Regions from separate parts of the Methyloferula stellata AR4 genome, predicted to be linked through region 2. Evidence: predicted binding sites of a transcription regulator. Region 2 holds the regulator's gene; the other holds the start of a gene.
The links. The regulator LexA, encoded in region 2, represses DNA repair genes until DNA is damaged. The targets are predictions, from matches to a motif close to TGTTCNNNNTGTGTTCNG.
Positions count from the first base shown of each region.

Region 1: a site for LexA is predicted at 2,197-2,214, ahead of A3OQ_RS22870 (ImuA family protein). Genes of this name have one in related genera too.

Region 1 covers NZ_ARWA01000001.1:3,506,970-3,514,646, reverse strand. The annotation lists gene A3OQ_RS23745 (putative quinol monooxygenase) at 1-310, shown strand, start outside; gene A3OQ_RS0117335 (EthD family reductase) at 381-686, shown strand; gene A3OQ_RS25295 (SEC-C metal-binding domain-containing protein) at 783-1,046, shown strand; gene A3OQ_RS0117325 (hypothetical protein) at 1,630-2,037, opposite strand; gene A3OQ_RS22870 (ImuA family protein) at 2,239-3,126, shown strand; gene A3OQ_RS0117315 (Y-family DNA polymerase) at 3,185-4,801, shown strand; gene A3OQ_RS0117310 (error-prone DNA polymerase) at 4,798-7,677, shown strand, end outside.
Region 2 covers NZ_ARWA01000001.1:2,504,088-2,511,764, reverse strand. The annotation lists gene A3OQ_RS0112330 (hypothetical protein) at 1-404, shown strand, start outside; gene A3OQ_RS0112320 (hypothetical protein) at 567-872, opposite strand; gene A3OQ_RS0112315 (sensor histidine kinase) at 1,501-2,142, opposite strand; gene A3OQ_RS0112310 (LuxR C-terminal-related transcriptional regulator) at 2,365-3,201, shown strand; gene lexA (transcriptional repressor LexA) at 3,446-4,162, shown strand; gene A3OQ_RS0112300 (MarR family winged helix-turn-helix transcriptional regulator) at 4,217-4,702, opposite strand; gene A3OQ_RS0112295 (quinone oxidoreductase family protein) at 4,764-5,726, shown strand; gene A3OQ_RS0112290 (ComEC/Rec2 family competence protein) at 5,732-7,677, opposite strand, start outside.

The sequences.
Region 1 (7,677 bases), 1.0 Mb from region 2:
CGCCAATCACCCCTCCGCGCATGCCGTATGGGTCGTGACCCATGTCGATGTCATGCCGTCTTATGCGGATGAGGTATCCGGCATGCTCAAGACGCTCGGCGAGGAAAGCGTCAAGGAGCCTGGCTATCTTCTTTTCACGGTGACGCAACAGATCGGGCGGCCGAACCATTTCACTGTCGAGGAGGGCTGGGCTAGTCATCTGGCGTTCGACGCGCATGAGGCGCTCGCATCAACAAGACAGTTTCGCGACAAGATCAGCCCGATGCTCGGCGCGCTTTACGATCAGCGCATCTATCAGGGCTTGGAATGAAGAGTGGAATGATCGCGCGGGCGACCCGAATCCGCTATAGTGAAAATCCAATCATGGGAGTGACGTATCAATGAGCAAGCTCGTCGTTTTGTACAAGAAGCCGGCCGATCCCGCGCATTTCGAAAAGCATTTCCGCGAGGTCCATATGCCGCTCGTCAAAAAGATGCCGGGCTTGCGGTCTTATTCCTTCGGACCTGCGACCGATCTCGAAGGCAAGGATGGCGCGTTCTTCTGGACCTTCATCGGCACATTCGACAGTTTGAAGGCGATCCATGAGGCCTTCGGCACGCCGGAGGGCCAAGCGGTCGGCGCCGATATTCCGAATTATTCGCCCGAGCCTCCGGCCATCATCCATATCGAGTCGACCGAGGGGTGAGATTGTCATATGAGGGTCCCGGCTTGAACATCATCAAGCTGGGGCGCTCAATGAGCGCTGGCGTGAAATAGGAGGCGATCATGGCACGTATGCGAGATTTCGCCGATCAGCCTTGCTTTCGAGGTTTCGAGCAAACGGCGTAAGGGGTTCCCGTCCGAAACGCGCGTCAAACGCGGACTGCGTTTCGTTCATGGCGATCTCGAACTCATAGAAAAACTTGGCCGCAACGATCCGTGCCCTTGCGGGTCAGGATTAAAATTTCAAGCGCTGCTGCTTGACGTCAGGCTGCTTTCGATGGAGCAGGCCGCCACGACTATTGGCGGGACTAAGTCCCAGGCTGACGAAATTTTCCGCGGATGAGTTTTGCGCGCCAATCGCCTCCTTGGACGCGATTGGCGATGCTGGCTTTAGGGCGGCCCGCGATCGGGCAGGGCGGCCGTCGCGGCCAAGAAAATCAAGCAACTTGAGCCAGCAAGTCGCTTCTCAGATGGACGCGGAGGCCGCTATAATCCCGGCGCTCGGCCCTCAGCGAAGGCGAGCTTGGCCGATGAGGGCCTCTTCCTTTTAAGATCGAAGTTGAGGGGAAATAATGGATCCGACCGGTACGCACAGAATCAAAAACCCTGAACCGAAAGAGGACGGTGTGTGGGTCACTGATGGCACCACTGGGCAAGAGATTACGGAGGATGCTTATCTTTCGAATGGCTATAAGCCTAAGCTTGCGAGCCTTCCATGGGGCTCGGCCAAGCCAGAGGACAAAGCCTCGCAGACCTGAGGGCAATCGTATCAGTCGCGGCCGCATGGGGGGCTCAGCGCTCTGCATGTCACGGCAGGCTGCGCGCGGCGTCTCTAGCAATCATCCATCGAGCCGATGACAGCTTAAGGCATTCATTCAGTTTTAAGCGGCGGCTTTGTTTCAGCCGCCGCTTGGTTTCTGCAGATCCTAGGGCGGTCCGAGGTCGGGCGCAGGCTTCTTCGGAGCGTCTGCCGCCGGAGTTTGCCCGGCCGTACCATGTTTGATTCCCGCGACTGACGGCTCCGGCGTAGGCGTGGTGGCAGAGTCCCAATCGCATGGAACCTCACCAACAACCGCGTGGGCGAACGTATTGAGCATCGGGATCGTGCTTGCGTTTGTGTTTTGGTACCAGCCGGCGTCGCCTTTGGCATAGGAACTATTGCGAGCCTTATAGATCACGCGTTTCTCGGCGGTGATGTCGATAACGCTGCGAACTTCGTTTCTTGCTGTGCGATAGCAAGTACCCACCTTGATTTGGTCGGGGTGCATGGTCTCCTCCGATGGCGTGATGCGGATTTGACCGCGGCATCCGGGATTGAGCAATTTTTCTGCCACCCCGGCGATCCCGGACGATCAAGCGACTTTGTAGCACGCTCTGGGTGCCTTGAAACAAATCAAACCCTAAGAGGCACTCAAGAGGCTTTCGGCCAGTCGTTCAAACTGAGCCGCACCCCCGCATTCCGCTTGACTCATGTCCCGAAGCGGGGAATCTATAAGAACAAATAGAGAACTTATTCCTCAGCGGAGAACGGACCGATGCCTGCCGGCCTTTCGGAACGGGTGGATTTTTTGCGCGCGAAAATCGCCTCTCTGGAGGCGATGGACGGTGAAAGCACGTCCGGCAGAAGATGGAACGCGGGCATCCGCCGGATGCCGCGCGTCGGTTTGGGCGATGCGCAAGAGCTGTGCAGTCTCGATCGCGCCTTGCAGGGCGGGCTTGAGCCAGGCGCCTTGCATGAGATTGTCGCGGCCCGTCCGGCCGCGCGCACGGCGGCCTCCGGTTTTGCCTTTGCCTTGGCCGCGCGTTTTGCCGGGGCTTCGGCAAAGACCCGCGCGGCCATCGTCTGGATCGTCGAAGCCAAAGCCGCGCGCGAGACGGGCGCACTCTATGGGCCGGGGCTGGCGCTTTTGGGCCTAGATCCCAGCCGCCTTGTGCTGGTCGAGACGCGCGATGCGCAAGAAAGCCTCTGGGCCATGGAGGAGGCTTTGAAATGCCGCTCGTCCGCCGCGGTCATTGGCGAGATCTGGGGACTTGCCAAAATCTACGATCTCGCGGCCTCGCGCAGGCTGCTTCTGGCCGCGCGCAAAAGCGCAACGCCGGGCCTGCTCGTCGCGGCGGGCCTCGCGGGCGAAGCCGAACATCTCTCAAGCGGCGCCGGGACGCGGTTTGAAATCGGCACAAGCGCCAGCCCGCACCTGGCTTCGGCGGGCGGCCGCCAGCCAATGCCTGGCAAGACCGTCTGGACCGTGCGGCTCGTCAAAGCCCGCGCCGGCCCGCAGGGCTTCGGCTTTGATCGGGACAAGGTCCATCCGCTCACATGGGACCCTGAGAAGGCTTGTTTTCGCGATGCGTTATCTTTCGCTGTTCCTTCCATATCTTCCGACAGACCGGCTCGTGCGGCTGGGAGTCGTCAAAGGGCTTAGCAAGAAGCCCTCGCGCTTCGAGACGGGTTCATCTCAAGTCGGCCAAGCACGACTTGAAATGAGCCCTCCTCAGCATGAGGGCTTCGTTCAGCCGGCTCAAACGAGCCCTCACCCTGAGGAGCTTGCATCGCTGGCGATCTATCGCAACAGCGAGATCGCAAAGCAAGCGTCTCGAAGGGCGAGGGCGGAGCCAGCCGGAACACCCATCGTAACTTTTGAGAGGGTCAAATCGGCGTTGCGCCTCGTTTCGCTCGATCCTTACGCGCTGGCGCAGGGTCTTGAGTCCGGCCTCGCGCTTGCCGATGCGCGAGCAAGGCATCCTTCGCTCCTGGCCATTGAGGCCGATGCCGAAGCCGAGGCGAAATGTCTGGCCGATATTCTCGATTGGTGCCGGCGCTTCACGCCGCTCGCGGCGCTCGATGCTCCGGATGGCGTGATGCTCGATGTGACGGGCGCCGTGCATCTCTTCGGCGGCGAAGACAATCTATTAAACGAGATCGAGACGCGGCTGCGTACGCAAGGTTTCGCGGCAAGAGCCGCGCTGGCTGGAACGCCGGAGGCGGCCTGGGCGCTCGCGCGCTACGGCGACCGGCGGCTTCTGCCGGAGGGTCTCGACGAAAAGCGCCTGATCCGCCTGCTTGGGCCTTTGCCGCTCGTAGCCTTGCGGCTCGATGCGGATCTCATCGCCGGCCTTGCCCGTGCCGGTCTGCGGCGCCTCAGCGATATTATCCTGCGGCCACGCGCGCCCATCGCGGCGCGCTTCGGCACACATCTCTTTGCACGGCTCGATGCGCTTTTGGGCCGTGCGAAAAGCGCCATATCGCCTTGCTTCGAGGCGCCCCCTTATCTGGCCGAACGGCGCTTTGCCGAAGGCATTATCGCGCAGCCAGACATAGAAGCGACGCTGCTCTCGCTTGCGCATGATCTCTGCGGCTTGCTCACCCGGCATGGCGAAGGCGCACGTCATATCGAAGCGAGTTTCTTCCGCGTCGACGGCGCGGTGAAACATCTGGATGTGCGCACCAGCCGGGCCATGCGCGATCCGATCGCCATGGCGCGGCTCTTTCGCGAACGCATCGAAGCCCTGGGCGAAGCGGGCCTGGAGGCGGATTATGGTTTCGATGTTCTGCGTCTTGCCGCGCTTACCGTCGAGCGCAAGGCCGAGGATCAGGCGAGCCTTGACGGTCATCTCAATGCCGAAAGCGATCTTGCCGATTTGATCGACAGGCTGGGTGCGAGGCTCGGCGTGCGCCGGGTGACGCGCTTGGCGCTGCAGGACCGGCACGATCCGGATTTCGCGGTGATCTCCGTGCCTGCCGCCTCCAGAACACGCCTGCCGAAAAGTCCAGGGTGGGACATTGCGGGCGAGGCCGAACGGCTGGCTCTGCCGTCGCGGCCCTTGCGCCTGCTGCTGCATCCGGAGCTGATCGAGGCCATTGCCTCGGTGCCGGACGGGCCGCCCTTGCGGTTTCGCTGGCGCCGCATCCTGCATGAGGTCGCAGCGGTCGAAGGGCCGGAACGCATCGCGCCGGACTGGTGGAAGGATAGCCAAAACTTCACCCGCGATTATTTCCGCGCCGAGGATCGCGACGGGCAGGCTTTCTGGCTCTACCGCGACGGGCTTTATCGCGAGACCGCCGAGCCGCGCTGGTTCATGCATGGGCTTTTCGCGTGATCAAATATGCGGCCACGGGTTATGCGGAATTCGCCATCACGACGAATTTCTCCTTTTTGCGCGGTGGCTCGCATCCGGAAGAATTGGTCGAACAGGGGCTTGAGCTTGGACTCAAGGGGCTTGGCATCGCCGATCGCAATTCGCTCGCCGGCGTCGTACGCGCGCATGTCTTCCTGCGCGAGAACCATGTCAAACCAAGCGAGTTCAAACTCGCGATCGGCACACGCCTCGTCTTTTGCGACGGCACGCCGGATATTCTGGCCTATCCGAAAAACCGTGCGGCCTATGGTCGTCTCACGCGGCTTTTGACGCGTGGCAATCTGCGCGCTGAAAAGGGCGGCTGTCTTTTGCGGCTCAAAGATCTTTTGGACCAGGCCGTCGATTTTCAGCTCGCCCTTATGCCGAAGTGCACTTTCACTGACGACGACGGCATAGAGACGGAGCGGCATTATGATGATTTCGGACTGCCGCAAGATCAGGCCGGCGCATTATACGAACGCGAGTTGCAGCCGCTCCAAAATTTGATGCCGCGTCTGCGCGAGGCGTCGGGCGGGCCCGTCTGGCTCACCGCCGCCATGGCTTATGGTACTTCGATGCGCGGCGATCTGGCCTGGCGCAAGCGGCTCGCTTTCGATATCCATGCGCCGCTTCTTGCCACAAACGACGTGCTGATGCATGTGGCGGAGCGGCGGCCTTTGCAGGATGTGCTGACCGCGATCCGGCTCGGCGTGAGCCTCGATGACGCCGGCCGCAAGCTCGAGGCCAATGCCGAACGCCATTTGAAAGACGCAGCCGAAATGACGCGTCTCTTCAGCGAAGCGCCGGAGGCGATCGCTGAGACATTGCATTTTCTCGATGGGCTTTCGTTTTCGCTCGACGAGTTGCGTGGGGACTATCCTGAGGAATTGCGCGAAGGTTTTGCGACGCCGCAGGAGGCTCTGCGCGCCTTCGCCTATGAAGGCGCGGCGGAACGCTTCGAAAACAATGTGCCGGACAAGGTGAAAACGGCGATCGAACATGAGCTGGCACTTGTCGCCGAGCTCGATTATGCCGCCTATTTTCTCACTGTGCATGACATCATGCGCTTTGCACGTAACCAAGGCATTCTCTGCCAGGGGCGCGGCTCCGCCGCCAATTCGACGCTCTGCTTTTGTCTACGCATCACCGATGTCGATCCGATGCGCCATCAGCTTCTTTTTGAGCGATTCATCTCGGCCAAGCGCGCGGAGCCGCCGGACATAGACGTCGATTTCGAGCATGAGCGCCGCGAAGAGGTGATGGAATATATTTACAGGCGCTATGGCCGCGCGCGGGCGGCGCTGACGGCGACGGTCGTCACCTATCGCACGCGCTCAGCCATGCGCGAGGTTGGTAAAGTCTTCGGCTTTTCGGATGATGTGCTCGCAGCTTTGGCGGGCGCCGTCTGGGGCAGTTCGTCGGTCGCGGTCGACGATAAGGAGGCGCGCCGCGCCGGGCTCGACCCAACCGAGGCGCGCTTGAAAAAGGCCCTTGCGCTTGCCAGCGAACTCACCGGATTTCCACGCCATTTGTCGCAACATACGGGCGGCTTCGTCATTACCCGCACGCGGCTCGATGAAGTGATGCCGCTCGCCCATGCGACGATGGAAGCGCGCACCACCGTCGTCTGGGACAAGGATGATCTCGATGCGCTCGGCATTTTAAAGGTCGATATTCTGGCGCTCGGCATGCTGACCTGCCTCAGCCGCGGCTTCGATCTGCTCGAGACGCATTATGGCGTGAAACATCGTCTCGCCGATGTGCCCGCCGAAGAAAAGCCCGTCTATGACATGATCTCACGCGCGGACACGATCGGCGTGTTCCAGATCGAAAGCCGCGCGCAAATGTCGATGCTGCCGCGCTTGAAGCCAAAGACATTCTACGATCTCGTCATCGAAGTTGCGATCGTGCGGCCGGGTCCCATCCAGGGCGATATGGTGCATCCCTATCTGCGCCGCAGGCAGGGGCTTGAGCCGGTAGAGTATCCTTCGGACGAACTCAAAGAGGTGCTGGAGCGGACGCTTGGCGTGCCGCTCTTCCAGGAACAGGCGATGAAGATCGCGATCGTCGCTGCGGGCTTCACGCCGGGCGAGGCAGATCGGCTGCGCCGTGCCATGGCAACTTTCAAACGCGTCGGCACGATCTCGACATTCTTCGACAAAATGGTCGAAGGTATGGTCGCGAAGAACTATCCACGCGATTTCGCCGAGCGCTGCTTCAAGCAGATCGAGGGCTTTGGTACCTATGGGTTTCCGGAAAGCCATGCGGCCTCTTTCGCGCTGCTCGTCTATGTCTCGGCCTGGATGAAATGCCGCTATCCGGATGTTTTCTGCTGCGCGCTTTTGAACGCGCAGCCCATGGGTTTTTATGCGCCGGGGCAGATCGTGCGCGACGCCAGAGAGCATGGCGTCACCATCGAAGAGGTGGATATTAATTTTTCAGAATGGAACAGCATCCTCGTCAAGGGTGAAGCTGAAGGGCGCCTGCATCCGCGCCATGACGGGATGCGCGGCGAGATCCGCTCTGCCCATTGCGTCCGCCTGGGCTTCCGGCAGGCCAAGGGGTTGAGCGAGGCCGATATGGATGCGCTCGTCGCGCATCGCGGCGCAGGCTATGATTCGATCCGCGATCTTTGGCTGCGCACGGGACTGCCGCAAAGCGTGCTGCAACGTCTGGCGGAGGCCGATGCGTTCCGCTCGCTCGGGCTCGACCGGCGCGAGGCGCTCTGGGTCGTCAAGGGCCTCAACCGCGCCGGCGACAAGGACGATCTGCCGCTGTTGAAGAGCCTCACATTCAAGGCGCACGAGCCGGATGCTGATCTGCCGCCTATGTTGATCGGCGAACATGTCGTCGAGGAT
Region 2 (7,677 bases):
TCGGCAGCAATCTCTATTTCGACGATATTAAAGCCAACGGAGACTGGTTCACGCAGACGCATAAGCGCATCGGCGACGATCTCACGGAGGAGTCCGCCTATCGCTTCATCGGCGCGACCGAGAACAAGCTGCTCGTGGTCATCGCGTCTTATAGCGGCGGCGGATCCGGTGTCTTCTACACGCTGCATATTTTGGATGCGCAAGCCGGACGCGGCTTCGATTTGGAAGGCAAGCTTTACGACCGCCTCAATCTTACGGTACTCCGCAGCGTCGCGCTGGGTGACCGCTGGGATGGCACGGTAAAGATCACCGGCAATGTAATTGCGATCACGGCGACCGGCGGTGTTCCTGCCGGCGAAGCGCGCAAGCCCACAACCGTCACGCTCAAAGCAGAACGGCCATAAATTCAAAGATCGATGGACTTCGCTTCCGGCCAGGCCAGCGGCCGAAGGAGGACGATGGTCGCTCCAGCGTGAGCAAAATGCGACGAGATCGTCATCCAGCAAAAGCAAAAGGGCTCCCCGAAGGGAGCCCTTGATCTGGCGTCTGTCGCGCGGGCGCTTTTATCAGCACCAACGGTGGCAGGAATGGTCGTCCGCATCGTTCGGCAGCTCGAGATGGCCGAGACGCCGCCACGCGTCCGAACTCGTCTCGTTCGAGGTTTCCCATTCGCGCAAAAGCTGCTGATAGGCATCTTCCTCGAAATTGAAGACGCTCTCGTAAGAGACGCTGACAATGCCGTGGTCGCCCGTTTCGATATCGGACAGCCGATCGGGATCGCCGACGATGATCTCGCTTTCCTCGGCGGTCATGAACACGCCCTTCAACGGCTTGCCGCAATCGCCTCTGAGGATCACAAATTTTTGGAGCATGGATGCCGACACTCTCTGAAAACGCACTTGCCGGGGGAGGCAATGGATGAGACGCCGTCTCTATGCCGCGAATTATGCCTATTTTCAAGCCCCTGTGGGCAAGAATCATCCTTCTCAATGCTTATATTTTAAGCTTTCTTTCCCCGCGGCGGACGGGTGGCAGCTGTTCACCCAACGAATCATTGGACGAATCCCTGAAACGCTCCCTTCGTCCTCAAGCCGCCGGGGTGCTTTTTACCGGGTGTCTTTGGCGCTATCGTCGCGCGGCCGAAACGGCCCGTATATTTATTTTAGGGAGGGAAGCGATGCGCAAACTGATCGTTACGCTCACCGCAACAGCCGCGATTTTGATAAGTGGAATGCCAGCAGGTGCCCAAACGTTACGTGGCGCCGCGAATGTCGTGGGAACCGCGCGCAATTATACGCCAGTCGAAGAAGCCGCCTGCCGGGGATGGGGCCGCTGGTGCGGTCCGGGCTATGTCAGGGCCTGCGGTCCGTATCGCTGCTGGTGTCGACCCTGCTGGTAGTCGATCCGCGGCGACGCCGCGCAGTTCAATAATGTGTTGCCGGGGGCCGCCGCAAGGCGGCCTTCGTATGCGCGGGTGACGGCATTCCGCCGCGTAAGGTTTCAAACGCCGGTGCGCATCTCGGCGCTGCAGGGATTCATGGCGAGCAACGGAAGCCGTATCCGTGCGATCGTTCCCGGAAATCCGTTCTCGATTTCCATTTGTGCGCCGATGGCGGCGCTCAATCGTTTCATTATGTTCAGCCCGAGGCCCTCGGATTTCAGCGCCTCTTGCGGCAAGCCCGTACCATTATCCGAGATAGTCAGTTCCGCCTCGGGACCCTTGCGTTTGAATTTGATTTGGACACGCCCTTCGACGTCGCCGAGGTGGTGCTTAACGCTATTGGTCACCAGCTCCTGGACGATCAAAGCCAGCGTGGACGAAACGCCTGGGCTCAAGTCGATGGAATCAACATCGGCTTCGATGCGAACCGTTTGATCCTTGAGCACGGATTGCCAGCTTTCTACAAACTCGGTGAGGTAATGACCGAAATTTGTTTCTCCATAACATTGCAGGCGTCGTTGAAGGACACAGATGGTTAGAAGAATATCGTTGATCCACGCCAATTGATCCCGCGCCGAGGGATCGGCTGTTTGGTTGAGCTTAAGACGAACGAGGCTCATGACGAGCTGAAAGGTATTCGCGCTTCTATGTTCCGTTTCCACCAATTGAAGCACGAAATCGCTTTCGGTGAGATTCATCATTTTGCCTGCTCCAATCTGTGGCATGAAAGTGCCGTAGCACGTCAACAATCGCGTCCTCCCCCTTGAGCTAGATCAAGGATGAAAGACGAGTTCTCATGTTGACTGCGATCGGTGCAATAGGCCGAAAGGACTGTTATAAGCCTTGGCTGATGCGCTGGGCGAATGCCGCTTTTTAATAAAATGCAATGCATTCATCTCGGTGCTGTCTGTGGATCCGCTCCAATGTCTGATCACTTGAATGAGACAGACGCAGCCGGGGCCTTTCAGGCGCTGAAAGCGCTACCCGTAAGCGCGGTCATTCTCGATGCCACCGGGCGGATCATATCGGTCAACGACACATGGAAAGAGTTCGCCCGTAAAAATGGGCTGCATATGCCGGATTTCGGAATTGGCACGAACTATTTTCAATATTGCCAATTTGACGGACCGCAGGCACCGCGGCTCGTCGAGGATCTTCGAGAGTTGCTGGCAGGCCGGATCGATGTCCTGACCTTCATCTATCCCTGCCATTCGTCGAGCGAGCAAAGATGGTATTCGCTCATCGGATTGCCGCTCTCGCTCGATCGGCCGACAGGAGTTGCGCTCCTGCATGTCAATCTCACGGACATGCTTCCGCATTTGACCCATGCGCGTCCGATCCTGGTCGAGCCCGACCCGAGCGCTGGTTCGGTAACGATCAGCGACGCCATCGAGCACTCGGTTTCACAGACGCTCGCCTCGCAATTAAGTCAGATGATCGAAGGACAGTTCACCGCTCCGCCTTCGCTTGAAAACGGAGAAAAGCCCTGCGCGCCCGATGAGGCTCTTGGCTCGCTCCTGAGCGAACGTCAGATGCAGGTTCTCCGTCTCCTCGGAGAAGGCAAGACGAACAAGGAGATCGCCGCGGCTCTCTTTCGCTCGCCCTATACGATCAAGCTACATGTATCGGCGATCTTGCAACGCTTGAAACTCAGGAGCCGGACCGAGGCGGCGCTTCTGGCCTCAAGACTGCTCGAAGCGGATGCGCCCGATCTGAATCAGGGGCGTCTCAAGTCGTGGATCAAGACGGACGCGGCGTAATCCTCAAGACTGGCTTATGCTAAAAGGCGAAGCGCGACCGGAGAACCGCGTAAAGCTCGCGCTTGGCTGATGCCCAAGCGTTGCCGGCGCGCGGCTGAAGCCCATATCCACCCCTTGCACAGCGTTGAGAGAACATATAGAGTACGTTCACTCTTTGTTTAAGGCTCTTTGAGTCTATGGAGGGGATGCGGCGCTTGATTCGAGCGTGTGCGGAAGGCGACGCCGCCTAGGGGATTAGGAACAGATGCTCACTAAGAAGCAGAACGAATTGCTGCGTTTCATCCACGAACGCCTGAAGGAGACCGGCGTGCCGCCCTCCTTCGACGAGATGAAGGACGCGCTCGATCTGCGGTCCAAATCCGGCATTCACCGGCTGATCCTCGCGCTTGAGGAGCGTGGCTTCATTCGCCGCCTGCCGAACCGCGCGCGGGCTCTCGAAATTCTGCGCCTGCCCGATTCCTCTTCACCGCCGTCTCCGTCGCGCGGCAAAAAATTCGAGCCAAGCGTGATCGAAGGCAATCTCGGCCGGGTCCATGCGATCGCGAGCCCGGCTTTGCCCGATGATGATTTCAGCCGCTCCGTCATCGCGATCCCTGTGATGGGACGGATCGCGGCGGGCACGCCGATCACCGCGCTACAGACCCGCAGCCATACGATCAGCCTGCCGCCCGACATGCTCTCGCCCGGCGAACATTATGCGCTTGAAGTGCGCGGCGATTCGATGATCGAGGCCGGCATTTTCGATGCCGACACCGTGGTCATCCGCAAGCAGGAGACAGCCGAGACCGGCGATATCATCGTGGCGCTCATCGACGACGAGGAAGCCACCTTGAAGCGCTTGCGCAAGCGCGGCGCCTCGATCGCGCTCGAAGCCGCCAATCCGGCCTATGAGACGCGCATCTTCGGGCCAGACCGCGTGCGCATCCAAGGCAAGCTGGTGGGTCTGCTGCGGCGGTATTGACGCCATTTCCTTCTCCCCGGCTGCGGGAGAAGGAGGGCCGCGACGCTCCAGAAATTATAGATCAGGCGGATCGTCCTTCACAGCATCGGCGAACTTCCGAGTGAGGCGAACGAACTCGCTGATATCCTGCGCGTCCCATGTCTTAAAAATCGCGCGGCCGATCCGGTCGCGCGCCGCATCGACAAGATCGGTCATGGCCTTGCCTTTTGGCGTGATGACGGCTTCGCGCACGCGCCGGTCGGCGGCGCTCTCCTGACGTTCGACAAGGCCAAGGCTTTCGAGCTTGGCGACCTGCCGGCTGACCGTCGTGTAATCGCGCCCGGCTCTGTCGGCCAAGTCCACGACTCCGATCGGGCCGAACCGTTCGATGCCGACCAATAGCGGAAACAACGCCCGGTCGAGCGGAATCCCAGCTTCCTTGATGAGGAATTCATCGCGCTGCGGCCGGTTCATGGCGCTGACAATATCCAGCAAAGCGTCATGGAACTGCCTGAGCTGCGCGCTAATATGTGTATTTTGCACTCTTTTGCTTGACGGCATCGGCGGCCTCTCATATATGTGTATTATGCACATAATAAGCGCATATGGAAAGGCAAACATCTTGAAAGCTGCACTCGTGAAGGGCGCCGGGCTGATTCCGGTTTATGGAGATTTCGCCGATCCCGCGCCGTCCGATGGCGAAAGCCGCATCGCTGTGAGCGCCGCCGCTCTCAGCCCTGTCGTGAAAAGTCGCGCATCGGGGACGCATTACAGCTCGTCGCAGCGGTTTCCTTTTGGTGTGGGAATAGATGGCGTGGGCCGGCTCGACGACGGCCGCAGGGTCTATTTTGTCATGCCGCGCGCGCCTTATGGCAGCATGGCCGAACGGACAGTGGCGCCCTCCGCCCAATGCCTCGCCATCCCCGACGAGCTCGACGATGTGACGGCGGCAGCTATCGCCAATCCCGGCATGTCGTCATGGGCAGCCTTTGTCGAACGCGCAAAACTAAAAGCTGGGGAGACAGTGCTGGTCAATGGCGCGACCGGCACCGCGGGGCGTCTCGCCGTCCAGATCGCGAAATATCTCGGCGCGAAGAAGGTCGTTGCGACGGGCCGCAACGCCGATGCTTTAAAATCCATCGCGGCGCTTGGAGCCGATATCACGATACCGCTCGCCGCAGATGACGCCGCCTTGGAAGACGAGCTCAAGATGCAGTTCGCGCAAGGCGTCGACGTCGTTATCGATTATTTATGGGGAAGAAGCGCCGAGCGTCTGCTGATCGCCGGGGCGAAAGCCGGGCTCGATGCAATACCGATCCGCTTCGTTCAGGTCGGCTCCGCCAGCGGGTCGGACATCGCCTTGCCGAGCGCGGCTCTGCGGTCTTCTGCAATCGAGCTGATGGGCAGCGGCATCGGGAGTATCCCACTCGATCGCTTCGTCAATGCGATCGGCAATCTCCTCCATGCGGCCGTACCGGGCGGCTTTCAGATCGCCACCAATCCTATTCCGCTATCGGATGTCGAAGACGCGTGGTCGCGTGACGATAGCAAAGGGCGCATCGTATTCACCTCCGCGCCTGCATAAGACATCTATTGCTCGAAAGCATCGCCGCCGCTTTCGATCGCGTCTTCGTCGTCGCGATTGGTCAGGGGAGACGCCTTTCCCCAATGTTGCGGCGGAGGCCGCGACCAAGGGCGGTCTTCGCCCGGTGCCCGCGCGGTGCGCATCAGCAAGCTGTCGCCCACGATCTTCAATGTGAGAGCGCCCGTATCTCTCAATCGGTCGCGGTCGATAATGAGCGGCGCGGCGCAGCCGCCCGGCGCAAAGAGCGGCGTCACGATCACCGCCGCGCGCGTACAGTCCTCGGCGAAAGCCTGTTTGTCGGTGACGAGCGAAACCGCGCGGCCGTCCTTCAGATGGCCCACGCAACCCCATTTGTCGCAAGCCTCTTTCTGAACGGCGGCGCGCGCAAGACGCCCGTCGGCGTCGGCGCGCAGCCATTGTTCGGCGGCAAAGGCGCTTGGCCTGCGGCCGATGACGGCGAGCTGGCCATCGGCGCCGCGCAGCGCCGCGGCATCGCCCGAAGGCGCAATGGCCATGTCGAAATCGGGGCCGGAGACCGCGCCGCTGAGCCCAATCAAGATCAAGGGAATGGCGCTCAGCCGGAAGATCATGCTGCGCCAGATCACGGCCGACAACACGCCGAGCGCCAGAAACACGATGGCCCATGGCGCGAAGGCCGGCAGATGGATCGTCGAGCCTGGCAGCGCACCGATGAGCCTGGCCGCCCACATGATGAAGCCGACGCCTGCGCCAACAAAATGCCAGACCCAGGCATCGAGCCCGAGCGGATAGAGCAGCGTGCCGAGCAGCGCGCCGGGCACTGCGAACATTTCGATGATGAGCAAAGTCAGCGGATTGCCGATGAGCACATAAGGGCTCAGCTCGTGAAAATTATAGGCCATGAAAGAGGCCGTCGCGGAGGTTGCGCAGAAGGTGGCAAACAAAAGCGCACCCGGGCCGTGCCGCAGCCAGTCGCGCAACGGCGCGAGCCGCGCCCATAGGTCTCCGTCGCGCACGGGAATGGCCGTGTGGGAAACCCGGTCGTCGCGCTCGCGCGAGAGGCTCGCCATGCGCGCCTCATAGACGGCGACGAGCGCCGCGACCGCGGCGAAAGACAATTGAAAGCTCGCGCCCAAAATGGCTTCCGGCTCGATGAGCATCACGGTTAGCGCGGCGAAAGCGAGATTGCGCATCGTCAGCGCCTGCCGGTCGAAGATGACGGCGGCGAGCATGATCGTGGTCATGATCAGAGCGCGCTCGGTGCCGACACGCGAGCCGGTCGCAATATCGTAGAAAATGGCGCCCGCGATGGCCGCCGCCGCGGCCCATTTTTTTATCGGCTGCCGTAAGGCAAGCGCCGGCGACAAGGCAAGGATGCGCCGCAGGCCGACGAAGAAAATCGCCGCGACAAGCGTCATCTGCACGCCGGAAATCGTGATGATGTGAAATATGCCCGCCTCGCGGATCACTTCCTTGGCATCGTCGGACAGAAGATCGCGCTTGCCCGTCACCATGGCCGCGGCGATGGCGCCCGCATCGCCGGTGACGATCTGATCGACGCGGCGCGCCAGAGCATTTCGGCCGCGATCGATCGCGCTCGTTGCTGCCATCAGCAGGCCCTGTGGCGCAGGCGGCTGCACGACGCTGATGACGCCAAGCACATTACCGACGCCGCCAAGCCGCATGAACCAGGCATCGCGGGCAAAATCATACCCCCCTGGAAGGCTTGCATGAGATGGCGGCAGGAGCCGCGCCTTCAGATGGACATAGGTGCCGGCCTCAAAGGGAGGCGTGCGGCGGATGGTGAGACGGACGCGATAGGGCATCTCGGCCGGTTTCAGGCCATCCGCCGAAGTCAGACGCAGCAGAAACCTTGCGCCTTCTCGGCGAAAATCCATTTCCTCTATGAAGCCTTCGAGCGTGGCAATGCGGATATGATCGAGCACGGGAGCCGCGACCCGCGCCGAGCGCC